2 regions of the Pseudoalteromonas sp. Z9A6 genome follow, and region 1 is predicted to be linked to the other one. Evidence: predicted binding sites of a transcription regulator. Region 1 holds the regulator's gene; the other holds the start of a gene.
The links. The regulator FliA, encoded in region 1, starts transcription of late flagellar genes. The targets are predictions, from matches to a motif close to CTAAAGNTNNNNNNNNNNNNGCCGATA.
Positions count from the first base shown of each region.

Region 1 (7,934 bases):
TAGAATCCCCCATGTTGACCCGAGCGCTTTATCATACGGCTGAAGTAGGGGAGCAAATACCCGATCAGCTATTTACCGCAGTAGCGCAAGTTTTAGCGTATGTATTTCAGCTTAAGCGCTTTAATAAAGGGCGCGGTAAACGTCCAACTAAGCTCAATAAAAAGCTGCCAATCCCCGATGCCTACAAGTATTAAACCGTTAACTGAGTAACTTGGAATAGTTATTGCAAATTCTACGTAGTGTCAATTTTTTGAAATTGTAGAATTATGAGTTTTAAAGCGGTATTACAACAACTTAACAGAGATAAAAAAGACTATGCCAAAGGGGTAGGTACACCTTTGCTTGTGCTTGCTGCCTTGGGAATGGTGATTTTACCACTACCGCCATTTTTACTCGATATCCTTTTCTCGTTTAATATTGCTCTAGCATTAGTGGTTTTACTTGTAACTGTTTACACGATGAAGCCAGTTGAATTTGGTATTTTTCCCTCTGTATTACTAATCGCTACAATTATGCGCTTAGCACTTAACGTTGCCAGTACTCGAGTTGTATTACTTGAAGGCCATAATGGTGGTGACTCTGCCGGTAAAGTAATTGAAGCGTTTGGCTCAGTTGTTATTGGTGGTAACTACGCTGTTGGTTTGGTTGTATTTTTAATCCTGATCATTATTAACTTTGTAGTAATTACTAAAGGTGCTGGTCGTATTTCTGAGGTATCTGCGCGTTTCACCCTTGATGCAATGCCGGGTAAACAAATGGCCATTGACGCTGATTTGAACGCAGGCTTTATCAGCGCAGAACAAGCGCGTGACCGCCGCGAGGAAGTAACTCGCGAAGCTGATTTTTACGGCTCAATGGATGGTGCGAGTAAATTTGTAAAAGGTGATGCGATTGCAGGTATTGTTATACTAATCATCAATATTGTTGGTGGTTTATTTGTCGGTATGATCCAGCACAATTTGAGTTTTGGCAATGCAATGGAAGTATATACATTACTTACCATTGGCGATGGCTTAGTTGCTCAACTCCCTTCTTTACTGCTTTCAATTGGTACCGCGATTGTTGTAACACGCCAAAATGAGTCGCTCAATATGGGGGACCAATTTAAGAAACAACTAGGCAACGAAAAGTCACTCTTTATTGCATCTGGTATTTTGATCATCATGGGCTTAGTGCCTGGTATGCCGCATATTGCTTTTTTAAGTTTAGGTGCGTTACTCGGTTACTTAGCTTACTACACACAGCAAAGTAAATTAAAAGCTGCTGCGACAGAAGCTGAAGAGGCCGCTAATGGCGGAAGCGTTGCAACGGGTGTTGCTAATAAACAAGAACAAAAAGAACTAGGCTGGGATGACGTTCAGCAGGTTGATGTAATTGGCTTAGAAGTCGGTTATAGATTAATTCCGTTAGTGGACCAATCACAAGGTGGTGAGCTACTTAATCGTATTAAGGGGGTGCGTAAAAAGCTTTCTCAAGAGCTTGGTTTTTTAGTGCCGCCGGTACATATACGCGACAACTTAGAGCTTGACCCTAACGCTTACAGAATAACACTAATGGGGGTTTCAACCGGTGAAAGCGAGCTTAAGCATGGCGACGAACTAGCGATTAACCCAGGACAAGTATTTGGTCCAATTAAAGGGGTTGAAACAAAAGATCCTGCGTTTGGCCTTGATGCAGTATGGATAAAACCAGATCAAAAAGATGAAGCACAATCACTAGGTTATACCGTTGTAGATTCAGCCACGGTAGTTGCCACTCATATTAGCCAGTTATTAACTAACAGTGCAGCGTTATTACTAGGGCATGAAGAAGTTCAAAACCTACTTGATATGCTTGCTAAAAGCCATCCTCGCTTAGTGGAAGGACTAGTACCTGATGTATTGCCATTAACTGTTATTGTAAAAGTACTACAAAATTTATTAAATGAAGGCGTGGCTATTCGCGATATGCGCTCAATTGTTCAAACCCTTGTTGAGTATGGCCCACGTAGTCAAGACCCTGATGTATTAACGGCTGCAGTGCGTATTTCACTGCGTAGATTAATTGTTCAAGATGCGGTGGGAATGTCATCAGAAATCCCTGTCATAACCTTGGCGCCTGAGTTGGAACAGATGTTGCATCAGTCATTACAAAATGCAGGCGATGAAGGTGCCGGTATTGAGCCAGGACTTGCAGAGCGACTTCAAGTGTCATTGACACAAGCGCATCAAAATCAAGAAATGGCCGGCGAACCTTCTATATTGCTAACGTCAGGAATGTTACGCACTGTGTTATCTCGTTTTGTTAAGTACACCATTCCAGGATTGAGAGTGATGTCTTATCAAGAGGTACCAGACGAAAGACAGATCAAAATTGTAAGCTCGGTAGGCCAACAATAAGATTTTAACAGGGGTTGAATCATGAAAATTAAACGTTTTTTTGCTAAAGATATGCGCACAGCACTTAAAGAAGTTAAAGATGAGTTAGGTGTTGATGCGGTTATTATGTCAAATAAGAAGCTGGCTAACGGTGTAGAAATTGTAGCGGCAGTTGATTATGACAAAGCAGCCCCTAAAGTAGCAGCGCAACCACAACGTAATGCTGAGCCTCGTGCTCAAGCGCCACAGCAAAGCATGCATAACTTTGTAAGACCAGAGCCACAGCGTGCTAAGCCTGAGCCACAAGCAAAGGTTGCTGACAGCTTACAAGCATTACTAGAGCGACAATCACCGCGTCCTCGCTCCCCTGAACTTGCTTCTATGTTTTCACAATCGGGTATTGATACTACTGATAACTATCAAGAACCTAATATGGGGCAGCGTACTAAAAATATGTTTGCTCCTGAAGCTTCTGCGCCAGTTCGTCCACAAACTCAAGCGGATAGCTTAGGTTTTGATGATTTAGACCGCGACTTTGATGATTTAGATAGCCCAGTAACCACTCGCCAACAAGCACCTAATAATGAAAGCGAAGAAATGACAACAATGCGTGAAGAAATGAACGCAATTCGTCAATTACTTGAGCACCAAGTATCAGGCTTGATGCAGCAAGATATGGCGCGTCGCGATCCAACACGCGCTTGTATGGTTGACCGTTTAGTCGGTATGGGTATCGATAAAGAAGTAGCACAGCAAATGGCATGTTTTGTACCTGATGATGTGTCTCGTCAACAAGGCTGGAAAGCATTGCTAACAATGGTTGAAGATCAAATGCAAACAACCAATAACGAAATACTTCGCCAAGGTGGTGTATATGCGTTAGTGGGTCCAACAGGTGTGGGCAAAACCACGACAGTTGCTAAGCTTGCAGCTCTAGGTGCACAAAAGTATGGCGCCGATAAAGTTGCCTTAATAACCACTGATACGTACAGAATTGGTGCTTATGAGCAGCTTGCAACTTACGGTCGTATTATTGGTTGTGGTGTAAAACAAGTTAAAGATGCTAATGAGTTAGCTGAAGTTTTATATCATTTACGAAATAAACGTCTAGTGTTAATTGATACGGCAGGTATGAGCCAGCGAGATTTACGCTTAACTGAGCAGTTAAATACGTTAATGCGCAACCAGCGTGTGGATATTCGAAACTACCTAGTACTCAGTGCCACAGCGCAAATTAATGTACTACAAGAAACTGTACGCCACTTTAAAAAAGTACAGTTAAGTGGTTGTATTTTTACCAAGTTGGATGAATCATTAAGTTTGGGTGAGATTATTAGTATTGCGATTCAAAATCGCCTTCCAATAGGGTATCTTACTAATGGACAACGAGTACCAGAAGATATTCGTGTTGCAAATGCTGAAAAACTAGTGAAAAAGGCTGAGCAATTATATTTAAAAAGAACAAAAGCACAACATTCAAGGCATCAAGCAGTGGCGCCAAGTACAGTAGGGATGTATGATTAACACAGTATTAGATCAAGCAAGCGGCCTGCGCAAAATGAGTCAAAACAATAACAACGGCGTTAAAGTTATCGCTGTAACCGGTGGTAAAGGTGGGGTGGGGAAAACAAATGTTTCTCTAAATACTGCTATAGCACTAGGGCAGCAAGGTAATAGAGTACTAGTACTGGATGCTGACTTAGGTTTGGCAAATTGTGATGTGATGCTTGGTTTACGTGTAGAGCGTAATTTGTCACACGTTTTGTCTGGTGAATGTGAGCTTGACGAAATTTTAGTTGAAGGTCCTGCTGGTATTAAAATTGTACCCGCTACATCGGGTTCGCAAAGTATGGTTGAGTTATCACCATCGGAGCATGCTGGACTAATTCGTGCGTTTAGCGAATTGAATACCGAATTCGATATTTTAATTGTAGATACAGCCGCTGGTATTTCAGACATGGTGCTAAGCTTCTCACGAGCAGCACAAGATGTAATGGTTGTAGTGTGCGATGAACCAACATCAATAACCGATGCTTACGCACTTATTAAAGTATTAAGCCGCGAGCATGGTGTTTATAAGTTCAAAATTGTTGCAAATATGGTCCGCAGTATGCGTGAAGGTACTGAATTGTTTGCAAAACTATCTAAAGTTACCGATCGCTTTTTAGATGTGTCAATGGAGCTAGTAGCAACGGTTCCTTATGACGAAAATATGCGCAAAGCAACGCGTCGTCAAAAAGTAATAGTAGAGCTCTTTCCAAATTCGCCAGCCGCTCTTGCGTTTAAAACGCTGGCAACAAAAGCAGTTAAATGGCCAATACCCAACCAACCATCTGGGCATTTAGAGTTTTTCATTGAGAAACTAGTAAACGGTTAATTATGACAACACTGGTGAATAGAGCTATGGGATATCAATCAACACAAAATTTAAATGTGATTGTTGAGAAGCATGCATCACTTGTTAAAAAAGTGGCATGTCATCTAATTGCTCGATTACCACCTAGCGTTCAACTTGATGATTTAATTCAATCAGGAATGATAGGCTTAATAGAAGCTTCGAAAAACTTTGATGCAACAAAAGGCGCAAGCTTTGAAACTTTTGCAGGTATTCGTATTCGCGGTGCTATGCTTGATGAAATGCGCCGTGGTGATTGGGCTCCTCGTTCAGTTCACCGTAAAAACAGGCAAGTTGCAGAAGCAATTACTGAGCTCGAAAGTAGTCTGAACCGCGAACCAACGGACATAGAAGTTGCTGAAAAACTTGAAATTTCGCTCAATGAGTACCATCATATTTTAAATGATGCGAATACGAGTAAAATATTAGGCATTGAAGACCTTGGTGTAGATGAGGATGTTATTACTCCTGTAGGCCAAGATTTAGCACAAGATAAACCTTTTAATAATGTTAAAAATGATAGGTTTAATGAGTCTTTGCTAAGTGCAATTAAGTCATTACCAGAGCGTGATGCAATGGTGCTTTCTTTGTACTACAACGATGAAATGAATTTAAAAGAAATAGGACATATACTCGATGTAAGTGAATCGCGTGTAAGTCAGATACATGGTCAGGCGATGATTAAGCTTAAAGCTAAAATCAATGACTGGATAAATTAGTAGTAAGTAAACAAAGGTTAATACCTCACTGGGGGATGTTTTGGATAAAAACATGAAAATTCTTGTAGTTGATGATTTTTCAACGATGAGACGCATTATAAAAAACCTGTTACGTGACTTAGGTTTCACTAACGTTCAAGAAGCTGATGATGGGTCTACAGCTTTGCCTATGTTGCAAAATCAAGTGTTTGATTTTGTAGTTACGGATTGGAATATGCCTGGAATGCAGGGTATTGATCTTTTAAGAGCAATACGTGCAGACGAGAAGTTAAAACATATCCCTGTATTAATGGTAACGGCAGAAGCTAAAAAAGAACAAATAATAGCTGCGGCGCAAGCTGGCGTGAATGGTTATATTGTTAAGCCATTTACGGCTGGAACATTAAAAACTAAATTAGAAAAAGTATTTGAACGCTTAGGCTAATGATGGGGGAGAGGCTTATGCCAGCACCAGCTGCGCCTCAAATAACGTTAGAACAAGCTCGTCAGCTCGTTGTTTTTTTAGAAAATGATGAGCAAGACAAAGCAAATCAGTTGATTTTAGAGGCTGCTTCTAAAGAGCAATCTGAATTATTTGCTGAAGTTGGAAAGTTGACTCGTCAACTGCACGAAGCTCTTAAAAGTTTTGAGCTTGATACTCGCTTAACTGATATAACGACAGATGCGATTCCAGATGCTAAAAAGCGGCTTAATTATGTTATAGAAATGACAGAAAATGCGGCTAATAAAACAATGGATGCAGTGGAAGCGAGTCTTCCTATAGCCCAACAGTTAGCGGACGAAATATCTCATATCAAACCGACATGGGATCGTTTAATGAGCCGCGAGATTGAGCTTGGTGAGTTTAAGCAACTTTGCCATAGCATCGATAAGTTTATGAACAACTCTCATCATAAGACTGATGAGCTTCAAAACTTAATGACAAATGTATTAATGGCTCAAGACTATCAAGACTTAACAGGTCAAGTTATTCGCCGTGTTATTGAACTTGTTAGGGAAGTAGAAGAAAGTTTACTGCATCTTTTAACTGCGTTTGCTGAACAAGACGACAGTAACAGCACCGCGAATAAAGTAGAACAACAAAAAATAAAAGAACCAGTTGCCACACAAACTTTAGCAGGTCCTGAAGGCCCTATTATTGATAAAGAATCGCGTAATGATGTTGTATCTGATCAAGATGAAGTTGATGATCTTTTATCAAGTTTGGGCTTCTAAGAGGAGAGTAACTGCATGTTTGAAGTCGATGAAGATATTTTACAAGACTTTCTTGTAGAGGCTGGAGAAATCCTAGAGCTTTTATCTGAACAGTTAGTTGAGCTGGAAAATAATCCAGAAGATACCGAGTTACTAAACGCTATATTTAGAGGTTTTCACACTGTAAAAGGTGGTGCAGGCTTTTTAGCTATGACAGAGCTTGTTGATGCTTGTCACGGTGCTGAAAACGTATTTGATTTACTACGTCAAGGCGTGCGAACAGTCAACTCAGAGTTAATGGATGTTATTTTACAAGCACTAGACACCATTAATGAGATGTTTGCGACTATCCAAAACAGAGACAAGCCTGAACCTGCAGATCCTGAATTACTTCATACTCTTCATATCTTAGGTCTACCTCCAACAGAAGCCGAAGCCAATGAAGCCTCTTCACAAACAGAGGTTGAACAACCTCATAATGAAGTGGTGGATACACCGGTAGCTGATGATGAAGATCCGTTTGCATTTGATGAACTATTTAGCGGAGCGCCTTCGGTTAGCGATGCTGAAATAGATGAAATCACTGAAGACGAATTTGAAAGCTTACTTGATGAGCTACACGGTAAAGGACAAGGTCCTGCAGTTGAAAAACCAGTAGCAAGTAGTAGTAGTGATTTTAATGGTGATATTACTGATGATGAATTTGACAGCTTATTAGATGAGTTACATGGTGTTGGCAGTTTTGGTGAAGTTACTAGCAAACCTGAACAAAATGATGCCAATAAAACACCTGTAGAACCAGCTACACCAGCGGCAAATACAGTTAATTCATCAGATGATGAAATTAGTGATGACGAATTTGAAGCGCTTCTTGATGAACTTCATGGTAAAGGTACTGCTCCTAAATCGATAGAAAGTGCGCCAGCTGCAAAACAACCTGAACCTGTTTCACCGCCAGCTAAACAAGTGAGTGAACCAGTAAAAAAAGCTGCGCCAGCTAAAGCTCCTACTCCAAAACCAGTTGAAAAAGCGCCAGAGAAGCCAGCAGCTAAAGCACCACCAGCAGCAGCTCCAAAAAAATCAGCGCCACCAGCTGCAGAAACCACCGTTCGCGTAGATACAAAACGACTCGATCAAATTATGAATATGGTTGGTGAGTTAGTTCTTGTACGAAATCGTTTGGTTAGTTTAGCGACTAACTCAGACAGTGAAGCGATGGGTAAAGCAATCTCTAACTTAGATGTAGTGACTGCGGATATTCAAGGTGCG
Region 1 is NZ_WTKZ01000003.1:73,798-81,731, reverse strand. It holds gene flhB (flagellar biosynthesis protein FlhB) at 1-194, shown strand, start outside; gene flhA (flagellar biosynthesis protein FlhA) at 267-2,378, shown strand; gene flhF (flagellar biosynthesis protein FlhF) at 2,400-3,881, shown strand; gene GQR53_RS01910 (MinD/ParA family protein) at 3,874-4,734, shown strand; gene GQR53_RS01905 (RNA polymerase sigma factor FliA) at 4,761-5,471, shown strand; gene cheY (chemotaxis response regulator CheY) at 5,512-5,895, shown strand; gene GQR53_RS01895 (protein phosphatase CheZ) at 5,913-6,686, shown strand; gene GQR53_RS01890 (chemotaxis protein CheA) at 6,702-7,934, shown strand, end outside.

Region 2 (7,934 bases), on a different contig from region 1:
ACGAGACACAATCTCCGTTAGCGACTTCTATATAGCCATCGTGTTTTTTATGTGGTTTTGGTAACGCATCAGCAATAGCGCGTCCTAGTGAAGGTTTTTCTGCAATGTAGAGTTTCATAGCTTGCTCACCACTGTTCATATAAACAGTAGTTTAGCACAGCTATTTTAAAGGAGGGGCTTTTTTATGATTATTACCAGTTACTGTCTTATTATTTTTAATTACAATATAAATTAGCGGAAGATAACACACCACTACGGTGAGCGTATTAATTAAAGGTAAAAGCGTTTTATACATTAACGTGCTATAAGATAAATCCCAAAGGTGGCGATCAACAACGCGAAAAAGTTGTAAAATTGGTGCCATTATAACAACCAACTGACCTAACACACATTGCCATAAATAAACTTTATCTTTTATCCCAAGATAGGCAATTAAAGCCATCCAAGCTATGTCATTAAACGCCCAGACAAGATATCTATATATATAAATATCTTTATCAAACTCTTTTAAAGAATCGTATATAAGTGCACCAAATAAGAAAAATACACCTGTGACACATACAAATCGTAATGCTAAAAAATCTTTACGCAAATAGAAAACAACAATAGCTGGGATTAAAAATAAAACCCAGCTAAGTTCAAGAAATGTAATTACCTTATCAACCCATAAAGGCATTGTTATTCTTTCGTCTTATCGTCATCTCCGCCAGTACCATTTCCAGGCATATCGCTATACTTATATTTTTTATTCACGGGCATTCCATTACATATGTTAAGGAAATGTACTGTAAGCTAAAATGATGAAATTGCCAAGATGCTTAGGCAATTAAGTACCCTAAATTAAAACAAAAAGTAGTGAGATATAATACCAAGCAATAGCTTAACGTACATCAATAGGCGCTGACTCTTTTGCTTTACCTTGTAATATAGATATTTCTACTCGGCGATTCCTGCGGCGATCTTCATTTGAATCGTTTGGAACAAGTGGACGGGTATCAGCCCGACCCACTACCATCATGCGGTTTTTATCAAACCCTTGCACCGTTTGCAGCTCGCTTGCTACTGCTACAGCACGCTTTGACGATAAGTCCCAGTTGTTAATATATAACTCATTCGATACCTGAAAATCGTCGGTATGGCCAGATACAGTAATTTCGCCAGGTACATCTTTTAACAGCACACCAATACCTTGAATTATGGGTTTAAACTTAGGTTGTAAAAATGCACTACCCGAAGGAAATGAACCATTCTCTCTAATACGAATAATTATTTGCTGCCCTAAAGATTCAAGCTCAATTGCACCATCTATTATTTGCTTTTCAAGCTGCTGCGCGATTTTTTTAACGAGCTCGTTAGTTTGTTCCTGATCGGCCGCTGAAGTTGCTTGCTCTGACGATTGCTCTTGAGAAGTACTACGAGATTCGCCACCACGTTTGTCCCCGCGTTGTTCTTGTCTGCCGCCAGCTGAGCTTTCATCTCCAGCCTGAAACTCTAACATTTGTTGAGTCATTTCTACTGTTTGTTGTTGAATAGTTTCTATTGGAGTGGGTTCTGGTTTGCCTGGGGTAAACTCCATAGCAATAACAGAGGTACCTTTAGGGATATCTTTTACTTCAATTTTATTCTGCACACCAAAAGCAAACTTCATAGAGCCCGCAATTTGTTTAAACTTAAGTACATCCATTTCTGAAAACGCAAGCAAGAGTACAAAAAAGCACATTAAAAGTGACATTAAATCGGCAAACGTTCCCATCCATGCTGGTAGGCCTGGTGGTGGGCATTTGCACTCTTGATCAGACATAATTACTCCTCGGTATCTACTTTGCGTTTAGATTCAGCTAAGTAATTTTTCAAAATACCTTCGATTACTTTTGGATTTTGGCCATCTTGTATACCTAAAATAGCATCTAAAATTAAACGCTGATTCATAGCTTCTTCGTCTTTACGCAGTTCAAGTTTTACCTGAATAGGAATTGCCACAACATTGGCTAAAAACGCACCATATAAAGTTGTTAAAAGCGCTACCGCCATTGCCGGGCCAATTGCTTTTGGGTCATCCATGTTAGATAACATTGCAACTAAGCCAATTAGAGTACCAATCATTCCCATTGCTGGTGCAATATCGGCTAATGACTTAAATAAGCCTGCGCCCATTTCATGTCGAGTAGTGGTTAAAGAGATGTCTTTTTGAAGTGTGGCGCGAACAACATCTGCGTCATGGCCATCAACAAGCATGTCGACGCCTTTGCGCATAAATGGATTTGGGATTTCAGCTTCTTCGAGTGCTAAAAACCCCCCTTTACGAGCTGAATCAGCAAGTTCTACTGCTTTTTCAATAAGTTCTTCTGGCGTTTCAATTTTAAACATAAACGCTTTAGCAACAACTTTACCTATACCCAAAAACTGCGACATGGTGAAATTTGATAAAACAATGAAAAGTGAACCACCAAATACAATTACACTAGAAGGAGCATCGGCAAACATAGCCATTTCACCGCTACTACTCATAAACATAGACATGACAATTAAGCCAATTGCGCCTAGGATCCCGATTATGGTTGCTAAATCCACATTTCCTCCAGAAGTTTCATGCTTAATGGCCTTATCATAAACTTTTATTATTAACTGCTTATCGGCAACATATTGAATTGCTTAAGCCATTTTTATAAATAAACATAAAAAGCAGCCTTTAGCACTATTTTAGATCAAGTTATAAGGGCTACCTAATTATCAATTGATTTATTAAACTAACAGACCGCTATTAAGGCTTTATTAATACACTTGAAATATAATTTAACGTTATAAAGGTAAAAAACCAATATCATCCTTTGACCTAGTTTAGCATTCCCCCTAAAATTAACCCTAAATTTATTATGTAAGCTGAAATAAAGATGGCGACTAAAAAACCTGAAAACTTAAGTTTCGAACAAGCACTAGAAGAATTATCTACAATCGTTAGTGACATGGAACAAGGTGACTTATCGCTTGAGCAATCGTTAAAGCAATTTGAGCGTGGAATTGCATTAGCAAGTGCTTCATCAGGTAAATTACAGCAAGCAGAACAAAAAGTATCAATTTTGATGGGTAATGGCGAAAAGTCAGTTCTTACGAATTTTGATAATGATATGGAATAGCTGTGAGCATAAATAATTATATCGAACGTGCTCAAAAAGATGTAGTAGCGACCTTACAGCAGCATTTTAAACAGCCTCTCGATACTGAAGAAACGGTAAAGAACGCCACCCAGTATGGATTATTTAATGGCGGTAAAAGATTACGTCCATTTTTAGTTTATGCCACAGGTAAAATGCTCGGTGCAAACCAGCAAGACTTACATGTACTTGCTGCTGCAATTGAGTGTATCCATAGCTATTCGCTAGTTCATGATGATTTGCCTGCTATGGACGATGACGACTTACGCCGTGGCCGCCCTACTTGCCATATAGAATTTGGCGAGGCAAATGCAATTTTAGCTGGTGATGCCCTACAAACACTCGCCTTTGAGCTTATTGCGAATCACAAATTTACATGCTCGTCGCAAACACAAGTAAAAATGATTGCTACGCTTGCCCACGCATCAGGCCTTGAGGGCATGGTAGGCGGACAAGGTCTTGATATAGCAGCAACAGATAAAGTAATTACCGTACAAGAGCTTGAGCGAATACATAAGCTAAAAACCGGAGCTTTAATTAATTGTGCAATTACACTTGGTGCACTGTGCAGTGAAAAGGCAGATCAACAAACCTTAGAAAATTTAAGCATTTTTGGGTATGCTATAGGGCTGGCGTTTCAAGTACACGACGACATTTTAGATGTTGAAGGCGATACGGTTACTTTAGGTAAACCACAAGGCTCCGATATTGCCGCGAATAAAGCGACATATCCGGCGTTATTAGGTATGCTAGGCGCTAAAGAAAAGGCGCAAAATTTAATACAACAAGCCCATGAAGCGTTGGCAAATATAGATGCTGACACAACACTTCTTGCGTCGCTAGCAAATTACCTAATTGAGCGTGACCACTAATTTTTGCTCATACGTATTGCAATTAGCACTGACATTATTACTCAACATTAATTATTCGTAAAAGCTTTGAATGAATTAATGTTAGCGAAGGATATATATAAAACCATGACACTTGATAGTAGCAAGTATCCATTACTTAATTTGGTTGACGAGCCAGCCCAATTGCGTGACTTAGCGCAAGACAAACTCCCTGCATTTAGCAATGAGCTGCGCGATTATTTACTCAACTCAGTATCGCAAAGTAGCGGTCATCTAGCGTCTGGTTTAGGGACGGTTGAACTAACCGTTGCGCTACATTATGTTTATAACACTCCAGACGATCGCCTAGTTTGGGATGTGGGTCACCAAGCTTATCCACATAAAATCCTTACAGGTCGTCGCGACCAAATGCACACTATTCGCCAAAAAGACGGTTTGCACCCTTTTCCTTTTCGCGATGAAAGCCAATACGATACGTTTAGCGTAGGCCATTCAAGCACCTCTATTTCAGCTGCCTTAGGTATGTCTATTGCCGCCCAAAAAGAAGGCAAAGGTCGAAAATCTGTAGCCATTATTGGTGACGGAGCTATCACCGCAGGCATGGCATTTGAAGCGATGAATCATTTAGGTGATGTAAAATCAGACATGCTTATTATTTTAAATGATAACGAAATGTCGATTTCTGAAAATGTTGGCGCATTAACAAATCACTTTGCCCGAATTTTATCAGGTAGCTTTTATACTAACATTCGTGAAGGCAGTAAAAAGTTACTCTCAGGTGTGCCTCCGGTAAAACAACTTGCCAGTAAAATGGAAGAGCACATTAAGGGCATGATGATCCCGGGAACCTTCTTTGAAGAATTAGGCCTAAATTACATAGGCCCAATTGATGGTCACGATGTAAACATGCTTGTAGATACATTACGTAATATGCGTAATTTAAAAGGCCCACAGCTTTTACATATAAAAACCCAAAAAGGTAAGGGCTACAAACCGGCTGAAGCCGATCCTATTGGCTACCATGGTGTACCAAAATTCGATCCAAGCACAACTAGCCTGCCTAAATCTAAACCTAGCGCTGCTACTTTTTCAAAAGTTTTTGGCGATTGGTTATGCGACATGGCAAAGCAAGACAGCAAGTTAATGGCCATTACGCCAGCAATGCGTGAAGGCTCTGGCATGGTACGTTTTTCTAAGGAGTTTCCAGATCAATACTTTGATGTGGCCATTGCAGAGCAGCATGCTGTTACTTTAGCGGCTGGTTTTGCTTGTGAAGGTTTAAAACCTGTTGTTGCTATTTACTCGAGCTTTTTACAACGTGCGTATGACCAATTAATACATGATGTTGCACTGCAAAACTTACCTGTATTATTTGCCATTGACCGCGCTGGTATTGTTGGAGCCGATGGTGAAACTCACCAAGGTGCGTACGATTTAAGCTTTATGCGCTGTATTCCAAATATGGTAATTATGGCACCAAGCGACACCAACGAATGCCGCCAAATGCTATACACCGGTTATAAAGCAAACTGCCCTGTTGCAGTTCGTTACCCTCGAGGTAGCGCAGGTACTGCAGACATTGAAAGCACTATGCAACTGCTTGAAATAGGTAAGGCAGATACAATTAAGAAAGGCAGTAAAATTGCCATTTTATCGTTCGGTACATTACTTGAAAACGCCCAGCTTGCAGCTAACGAATTAGATGCAACGCTTGTTAATATGCGTTTTATTAAACCACTTGATACTGCACTTTTAAATGAGCTTGCTACTAGCCACGATGTAATTGTAACCCTTGAAGATAATGCTATTGCTGGCGGTGCCGGCTCTGCAGTTAATGAATACTTGGCAACGCAAAAGGCTGATATTAATATCCTTAACTTAGGTATTCCTGATGAGTTTATTAAACACGGCACGCAAGATGAAATGCACGATGAAATGGGATTAGGCGAGCAAGGAATATTAAACGCGATTAAAACGTTTATTAATTAACTTCTATACATTTAAATGCAGAGCACATTAAAAAAGGAGCCTAGGCTCCTTTTTTAATGTCAAATATTGCTCATCAACGCATCCACACTTTAATATCAGCTAGGCCATTACTTTGCAAAATACCTAACTGTTGATCAACATTAGAGTTTTGTTCAAACTCAAATGCATCGAGCTGATCATCAAACGTAATATTAGCCACACCATCACCACCGCGCTTTTTAACTTGATGCAGTGCTATATCGGCCAAGTTAATAGAGGTTTCCCAGCTAATTACCTGCCCGCCTAATAAAGGTAATGGATAAAATGACCAACCAATTGATGCCGTGATATTAGTTGTTTTTCCATTTGGTAATTGGAACGAATTAGCCGCTATTACTTTACAAAGTTCTGAAGCATAGCTGTCTATTTTATTGCATTTAAAGTCACGTAATAATAATAAAAACTCATCACCACTCCAACGTGCCACATAGTCAGAACCCTGCGTACGCGAATTTAACAATGCAGCCATTTGCTGTAAGCAGCTATCACCTGCAATTGGGCCATACGCATCGTTAATACGGCTGAAGTTATCAAAGTTAATAATTACCAGCACCAGTGACTTACCTTGTGCCTGCAGCGACTGTGAATTACGTTGAAAGTGCTCAATATCTTTAGGGAGTTGATCAAACAAAAAGCGGCGACTACGTAGCCCTGTTAGCTCATCTGAGTGACTCACTAATTTAAGCTGTGAATTCACTTGGCCTAATTTATCATTAGCTTGGCGAAGCTCTAAGGTACGCTCAGTGATTAAGCCCTCTAATGCTTCTTGTTTTCTGCGTTCTTGTGCTCTAAACACCCAAAAAATGAGATAAAAAAGCAAAATAAAACCACTGGTAATTAAAAGCCTAAAGTAAATTGTTTCGTCAAAGCGCTCAGGCACTAAAAAACCGTATTCTACATCTTGCGCTTTAGCCCAGTCTTCACCTTGGCGCTTAGCTTCTAATTGAAACAAAAACGAGCCAGGAGGCAAGTTAGTATAAATAGCTTCACGTCGCGTATTTGCATAGCGCCAGTCACTATCTAAGCCACTTAGTTTATATCTAAATTCAATGCTGTTTGGTGCATAGTAATCAATAGCTGTGTAAGTTAGCGTTATATCACGCTCGTCTGTTTCTAATGATGGTTTTTTACCAAGCGCAGCGGTAGTTAAATGACGAAGTGGCGTTGTTATTGTCTCTATTGTTGGCTTTAATGCAAGCACGCCAAATAGCTCTACATTTTTAGGTATTTCAACAACACCTTGTAAGCTTGGGTACCAAATAGAATTTCCGGTGTCTGCTACCGCATCATGCCCAAGTCCGCTACAACATTGATTCGCTTTACCATCGAGTTGACGGTCAAAAGATGAAATTACTTCTTCAACTTTTAGGCTTTTTATTTCTGTTTTAAATTGCTCTACAGGCATTCTGTAAACACCTTTCATGGTGCTTACCCAAACATGCTTTAACTTTTCATCATATTCTAGGCTAAATATAGAACCATACGGTAAACCATTAGCTGCATCGAGCTGACGCCATTGCCCTTGCGTACTTCTGTAAAAAAGCCCGTCGTTAAGAGAGCCGATTAAAATACCCACGCCATCTATATGTAGCACGCTAGTAACGTATGCGCTTTCAAGTGTTGTTTGGTCGCCAATTTTTTCAATGCCACGGTCTGTAAAGTAATATGCGCCCTTACTAGTACCAATCACACCAAAGTTTGTTTTATCTAATACGTAGGTAATAAACTTACTACCTAAAAAAGCGTTATAGGCAAAAGGCGTTAAACCAGCATAATTTAATCGATATAAACCGCGTCCGGTACCAATCCAAAAGCCGCCTTTACTAGAGCGACTTATTGCAAATACCGGATTATCGCGAAGTGCTCGACCAGGGACGGTGTAAAGTGTCTTGTTTTCAAAAAC
Region 2 is NZ_WTKZ01000031.1:4,806-12,739, forward strand. It holds gene GQR53_RS12380 (DNA topoisomerase III) at 1-118, opposite strand, end outside; gene GQR53_RS12385 (hypothetical protein) at 161-676, opposite strand; gene GQR53_RS12390 (flagellar motor protein MotB) at 881-1,801, opposite strand; gene pomA (flagellar motor protein PomA) at 1,804-2,571, opposite strand; gene GQR53_RS12400 (exodeoxyribonuclease VII small subunit) at 2,892-3,134, shown strand; gene ispA ((2E,6E)-farnesyl diphosphate synthase) at 3,137-4,024, shown strand; gene dxs (1-deoxy-D-xylulose-5-phosphate synthase) at 4,130-5,992, shown strand; gene GQR53_RS12415 (ligand-binding sensor domain-containing diguanylate cyclase) at 6,066-7,934, opposite strand, start outside.
Region 2: the regulator FliA is predicted to act here: its motif matches at 2,631-2,657, upstream of pomA (flagellar motor protein PomA).